DNA from 2 places in the Pseudoalteromonas sp. 2CM37A genome. Region 2 is predicted to be linked to the other one. Evidence: predicted binding sites of a transcription regulator. Region 2 holds the regulator's gene; the other holds the start of a gene.
What was found. The regulator NrdR, encoded in region 2, represses ribonucleotide reductase genes. The targets are predictions, from matches to a motif close to AAACACNANATNTNGTGTTT.
Positions count from the first base shown of each region.

Region 1: the regulator NrdR is predicted to act here: its motif matches at 1,762-1,781, upstream of nrdA (class 1a ribonucleoside-diphosphate reductase subunit alpha).

Region 1 covers NZ_JALNTJ010000001.1:315,872-319,297, forward strand. Annotated here, with positions in the region: gene nrdA (class 1a ribonucleoside-diphosphate reductase subunit alpha) at 1-1,638, opposite strand, end outside; gene MTF68_RS01380 (HAD-IA family hydrolase) at 2,051-2,731, opposite strand; gene ubiG (bifunctional 2-polyprenyl-6-hydroxyphenol methylase/3-demethylubiquinol 3-O-methyltransferase UbiG) at 2,731-3,426, opposite strand, start outside.
Region 2 covers NZ_JALNTJ010000011.1:22,324-25,749, forward strand. Annotated here, with positions in the region: gene ribD (bifunctional diaminohydroxyphosphoribosylaminopyrimidine deaminase/5-amino-6-(5-phosphoribosylamino)uracil reductase RibD) at 1-952, opposite strand, end outside; gene nrdR (transcriptional regulator NrdR) at 955-1,404, opposite strand; gene glyA (serine hydroxymethyltransferase) at 1,770-3,026, opposite strand; gene thrC (threonine synthase) at 3,297-3,426, opposite strand, start outside.

The sequences.
Region 1 (3,426 bases), on a different contig from region 2:
TGCTTCAAACGTTTTGTGAGTCAGTGCATTAGCACTGCCATCTGAGTAACGCTTACCATTTTTAGCAAGGTAGTAAGCGTAGTTAATTACGCCTATTCCTAACGTACGACGGCCCATAGTGGCATTACGTGCAGCCGGTACTGGGTAGTCTTGGAAATCAAGTAGGTTATCAAGTGCACGTACTGCAAGCTCTGCAAGCTCTTCAAGTTCATCAAGTGACTCAATAGCGCCTAGGTTAAATGCAGATAGCGTACAAAGTGCAATTTCGCCTTCTTCATCGTTTACGTTATTTAACGGCTTAGTTGGCAATGCAATTTCTAAACATAAGTTAGATTGGCGAATTGGCGCAACTTTAGAAATAAACGGGCTGTGCGTATTACAGTGATCCACGTTTTGTAAATAAATACGACCTGTGCTGGCACGCTCTTGTGCGAACATTGAGAAAAGCTCAATCGCTTTAATACGCTTTTTACGAATAGACTCGTCTTGCTCGTATTTTACGTATAACGCGTCAAACTCGTCTTGGTCTTCAAAGAATGCATCGTAAAGGCCAGGCACATCTGATGGGCTAAATAATGTAATGTAGTCGTCTTTAATTAAACGAGAATACATTAGTTTATTAAACTGTACGCCGTAATCTAAATGACGAACACGGTTATCATCAACACCACGGTTATTTTTAAGTACTAGTAGGTTTTCTACTTCTAAATGCCAAAGCGGGTAGAATAACGTTGCAGCACCGCCACGTACACCACCTTGCGAGCAGCTTTTAACTGCTGTTTGAAAGTGCTTATAAAAAGGAATACAACCTGTGTGGTACGCCTCGCCATTACGGATATGGCTACCTAAAGCACGAATACGGCCGGCGTTAATACCAATACCTGCACGTTGTGAAACGTACTTAACAATGGCAGATGATGTGGCGTTAATTGAATCAAGGCTGTCTCCACATTCAATAAGTACACACGAGCTAAACTGACGCGTAGGGGTACGCACACCCGACATAATTGGCGTAGGTAAAGAGATTTTAAACGTTGATACTGCATCGTAAAAACGTTTGATGTAGTCAGTACGTGTTTCGCGCGGGTAGTCAGAAAATAAACTCGCAGCCACTAAGATATATAAAAACTGGGCGCTTTCGTAAATCTCACCCGTTACGCGGTTTTGTACTAGGTATTTACCTTCAAGCTGCTTTACTGCTGCGTAGCTAAAGTTAAGATCGCGCGAATGATCAAGATAAGCATCTAGCTCGTCAAGCTCTTGCTCTGTGTAATCAACAAGTAAGTGAGCGTCGTAGCGTTTGTCTTCAACCATTTTTGTAACATGGTCAAATAAACGTGGTGGCTCAAACTGGCCATACGCTTTTTTACGTAAGTGGAATACAGCTAAGCGGGCAGCTAAGTACTGGTAGTCAGGCGACTCTTTTGAAATTTGATCGGCTGCTGCTTTAATGATGGTTTCGTGAATGTCTTTTGTACGAATACCGTCGTAAAATTGAATGTGTGACTTTAATTCAACCTGTGAAACCGATACGTTGTTTAAACCTTCGGCGGCCCATTCAATAACGCGATGGATCTTATCAAGATCTAAAGGCTCTTTACGCCCGTCACGCTTGCTTACAGATAACTGTTGGTTCATAGCTTTGCCTGTATTCCTTGGGAATTGTGTATTTTGACCAATGCTTTATACCTCGCTAAAGCAAGGTACGTATTCATTTATTATAAGTTTCACCGTATTGGCGAATTTAATTGAATAACATTTGGCCACAATATCTGGTGTTGTTCAATTTAGAGATCACAAGATAGTGTGGTCTGAGCTGATTTGCAAGGGACATAATTGCCCCTATTTGTGGATAACTTTGGGATAACGTATTTGTGTTAGTAGTCACTCACCTTCGAACAATCATTTAAGTTGAAATAGCTAAAAATCAACTAATGATCTGCTAAATTTATGCATTTTGAAAATAAATTTCGACTGCTTTTTTTATCATCAAGCTTTGCATAAAAACTAACACAATCACAATATATAGTGTTTAAAAATTTACATGGCACTATATATGGTTAAAAGCATCAATAGGGCTGTGCCAGTTAAAATCGGCTTCCCAGCCCTTGGCCTCATCAATACTTGGTATATAGCCCCAAAGCGCTGTTGCTGTGTGCATACCTGCGGCTTTACCTGCTTCTATATCACGTTGAGCATCACCTATGTATAAGCAACGTTTAGGATCTACGTTCATCAGTTTTGTACAGTGTAGTAAGGGTAAAGGTGATGGTTTAGCCTCGGTGAGGGTATCGCCACTGATCACAACGTGTGCATTTTTTAAAGCGGGTATAGCAGCCACTAATGGATCGGTTAAAAACCCGGGCTTATTAGTCATTATTCCCCATTTTATACCTTGGTTATCAAGGGTTATGAGTAATGATTCTATGCCTTCAAAGCAGCGGGTGTGTGTCGCTAGGTTTTGGCTGTAGTGGCTGACTAATTGTTTTATACGTTCAGTTTGTGGTTGCGATGCCCATTGCGCTTTAAAGCCAAGTTCAAGTAGTGCGCCGGCGCCATTAGACGCTACTTTTCTATACGCCTCAGGCGTAACTTGCGCAACACCTTCACTTTTAAGTACAGCATTTAAAGCAGCACCTAAATCGTCTGCTGTATCAAGCAAGGTGCCATCTAAATCAAATAAGAAAGCGTCGTACTCAAAAGGAGTTAAGGGGGTATGAGAGCTAGCCATTATGCTAACTTCTCAAAATGAAGAATGTAATTAACACTCACATCTGTATTTAATGAATACTGCTTAGAAAGCGGGTTGTAGCCCAGGCCAGCACTGGCACGTACTTTTAAACCGGCTTGTTCAGCCCATGCAATAAGTTGTGCAGGTTTGATAAATTTGTTGTGATCGTGTGTGCCCTCAGGCACCATTTTTAACAGCTTTTCAGCACCTACAATAGCAAACAAGTAAGCTTTAGGCGTTTTATTTAGGGTTGAGAAAAACACATCAGCCCCCGGCTTGGCAAGCTCTGCGACTGCATGAATAATAGAAGCAGGGTCAGGTACATGCTCTAGCATTTCCATACAGGTTATTACATCAAAGCGAGCAGGGTGCTGGGTTGCAAATTCTTCTGCAGGTACTTTTATATAGTCAACATTTACACCGGTTTCTAGGCTATGAAGCTTTGCTACGGTGAGTGGCTCTTGGCCCATGTCTATACCGGTTACGTGTGCGCCCATGCGTGCCATGCTTTCGCTAAGAATGCCGCCACCACAGCCTACATCGAGTGTTTCTTTATCAAATAAACCTTGGGTTTTGTTAGCCACAAAGTCTAATCGTAATGGGTTAATTTCGTGAAGAGGTTTAAACTCTCCGTCTTGGTCCCACCATCGCTCTGCAATGGCTTCAAATTTTGCTATTTCTGCGTTATCTACATT
Region 2 (3,426 bases):
TAAGCTCTGTCATTTTACCGGCAAGTGTAGCACCCGCTTCTAAATAAACATGATTAAATTGCAGCTTAGCAAGGTGCGCTAAAACAGACGTTAAATTAACTTTGTTATTTTGCTGTGGTACTTCTATATGCCTTACAAAATGCGGCCACTGCGTTGATTTATCAACCTTGGTAGTAAAAATTATTATTTCACTTTCAATATTAAATACTGCCAGCTCTGGTGTAAGCCTATTTTGTGAGTCAATTATAACACGCACCGGTTGGCGTAGGGGTAATTCAGTAGGCAAAGCCTGTGGCAACTCGCTTAACCTCACATTGAGCTTAGCATCATCGGTAATAACCGTATCGGCGCCCGTTAAAATAGCGCAGCTTTGTGCTCGGTGTAATTGTACATCTTGTCGCGCAGCGCTTCCGGTGATCCACTTACTTTGGCCATTTTTTAGCGCGGTTTTACCATCAATGCTGGCCGCCATTTTACACGTAACATACGGAAGTCCCTGCTCCATACGCTTAAAAAAACCTAAATTAAGTGCCCGCGCTTGCTGCTCTAAAAGCCCAAATGCAACCTCAATACCGGCATCGCTGAGTATTTTAAGCCCTTTACCTACGACTTGTGGGTTGGTGTCGACCATAGCTGCAATAACTTTTACTACACCTGCCGCTTTTAAGCCCTCTGCACACGGCGGAGTGCGTCCGTAATGGCTACACGGTTCAAGCGTAACATACGCAGTCGCACCTTTTGCGTTTTCACCTGCTACAGCAAGGGCATTAACCTCAGCATGCCCCTGCCCAGCTAATTGATGAAACCCTTCACCAATTATGTGGTTATCTTTAACTAAAACACACCCTACATTAGGATTGGGGGTGGTTGTAAATCGCCCTTTTTTTGCAAGCTCGATGGCACGTGCCATGTACATTTCATCTTGCGCAGTAAAGGTTGTTTGGTTTTGCATTATTACTCCCCTAAACGGGCAATTTCTTCACCAAATTCGCGTATATCTTCAAACGAGCGATACACAGAGGCAAACCGCACATAGGCTACTTTATCCAGTTTTTTAAGCGCCTCCATTATGCACTCACCCACTAGGTGACTTGATATTTCTCGCTCGCCGGTAGCACGCAACTGCGATTTAATAATATTAACCACTTCATCCACTTGCTCTGTACTAACAGGGCGTTTTTCTAGGGCGCGATTAAGGCCATTGAGTAGTTTATCTTCATTAAAGGGCTCTCGGCTGCCATCTTGCTTAATCACACGTGGCATAACTAACTCGGCGCCTTCAAAGGTAGTAAATCGCTCGTGACACTCGTTACATTCACGACGACGGCGAACTTGGTGGCCTCCGCCGACTAGGCGAGAATCAATAACTTTAGTATCTTTTGCGGTACAAAATGGGCAATGCATAACTCGGTACTTCCGTTTTAAAACAAAAAAGGCCGCTATTTAGCGGCCTTTTATCTTAGCAAAAAAATAGGGCCTGTTGGCCTTTCAGGATTAAATTTGTTCTATCTAGGGGTGATTTGATCGCGGCGCGAGGTTTGTAACCTAGTGGGCTAAGTAAAAACCGAGCAACAAAGAGTAAATCACCCCTAGGACGAACCCGAGGGCAGTGCATGTTTGGCATTTATGCTGCGTTATCGCCTATTTGTGTGGAGTAACCACACTACATAGACTCTGCCTTGCCTAAAAACCAAACATACCACTGCAAATTAAACCTCGAAAGGTAAACAGGCCCCTTGTTGTGATCTAAATTACTGCTGCTTATGCAATTAAGCGTATACAGGTAGTTTTGCACAAATTGCTTTAACTTTTTCTTTAACTTGCGCTTGTACTGACTCATCGTTGATGTTGTCTAATACGTCACAAATCCAGCCAGCAAGTTCTTTCGATTCAGCTTCTTTAAAGCCACGACGCGTAATTGCAGGTGAACCAATACGTAAACCAGAAGTAACAAACGGTGAGCGAGGATCGTTTGGTACAGAGTTTTTGTTCACAGTAATGTTTGCATTGCCAAGCGCTGCGTCGGCATCTTTACCTGTGATATCTTTATCGATTAAATCAAGTAAGAATAAGTGGTTTTCTGTTTTATCAGATACGATTTTGTAACCGCGCTCTTGCATAACAGCAACCATAGCTTGAGCATTTTTAACTACTTGTGCTTGGTATGTTTTAAATTCTGGTTGTAGAGCTTCTTTAAATGCCACTGCTTTTGCAGCAATAATGTGACATAAAGGACCACCTTGGCCACCTGGGAACACAGCGCTGTTAAGCTTTTTGTAAATTGCTTCGTCGCCACAAGCAGAAATAATTAAACCACCACGAGGGCCTGCTAATGTTTTGTGTGTTGTTGTTGTTACAACATGCGCGTGAGGTACTGGGCTTGGGTAAACACCCGCCGCAATTAAACCAGCAACGTGAGCCATATCAACGAATAAGTAAGCACCTACTTTATCAGCAATCTCACGGAATTTAGCCCAATCAACAATACCTGAGTACGCAGAAAAACCACCAATAATCATTTTTGGTTTGTGCTCAAGTGCTAGCGCTTCTACCTGTGCGTAGTCAATTTCGCCAGTTGCTTCGTCTAGCCCGTACTGGATTGCATTGTATAGCTTACCTGAGAAGCTTACGTGTGAACCGTGCGTTAAGTGACCACCATGAGCTAAGCTCATACCAAGTACAGTGTCGCCCGCTTCTAATAATGCTAAGAAAACAGCTGCATTTGCTTGAGAACCCGCATGTGGCTGAACGTTTGCATAGTCAGAACCAAATAGCTCGTTAGCACGATCAATTGCAAGTTGTTCAACAACGTCTACGTGCTCACAACCGCCATAGTAACGTTTGCCCGGGTAACCTTCTGCGTATTTGTTTGTAAGCTGTGAACCCTGTGCTTCTAGTACGCGTGGGCTACAGTAGTTTTCTGATGCGATTAATTCAATGTGCTCTTCTTGGCGAGCAGTTTCTTTGTTTATCGCGTCAAATAACTCTGGATCAAAATCCGAAATATTCATGCTACGTTCTAACATTGGGGTCTCCTAGGGCAACGTGTATGGTGTTTTTTAGAGGCTTTATTGTACGCTTTAAACGACTCTTTGCCTACGCTCTTAAGTTGAGGATATTTAAACAGGGATTGAATCTATTTCACAGCGTTTTTAAGATGATATTTTTTTATAAATGCATTAATAATTTAAATGATTTTTATTTTTTACATTTAATTACTTAATGATAAATACTTTATTTAGCGCGTTCAAAATACAAAAAAAGCGGCCAAAGCCGCTTTTTTAACGCTAAGTTAGTTAGCCTAACTTAGCGAGTATTTCAGTGCGTAACGCTTCATAATCAGGGTTAATGTCGCTTGCTAAACAAGGTTTAGCAAGCGCGTCGCTAAGTGGTTTTGGCATATCAAGTTCAATATTTAGAATCTCT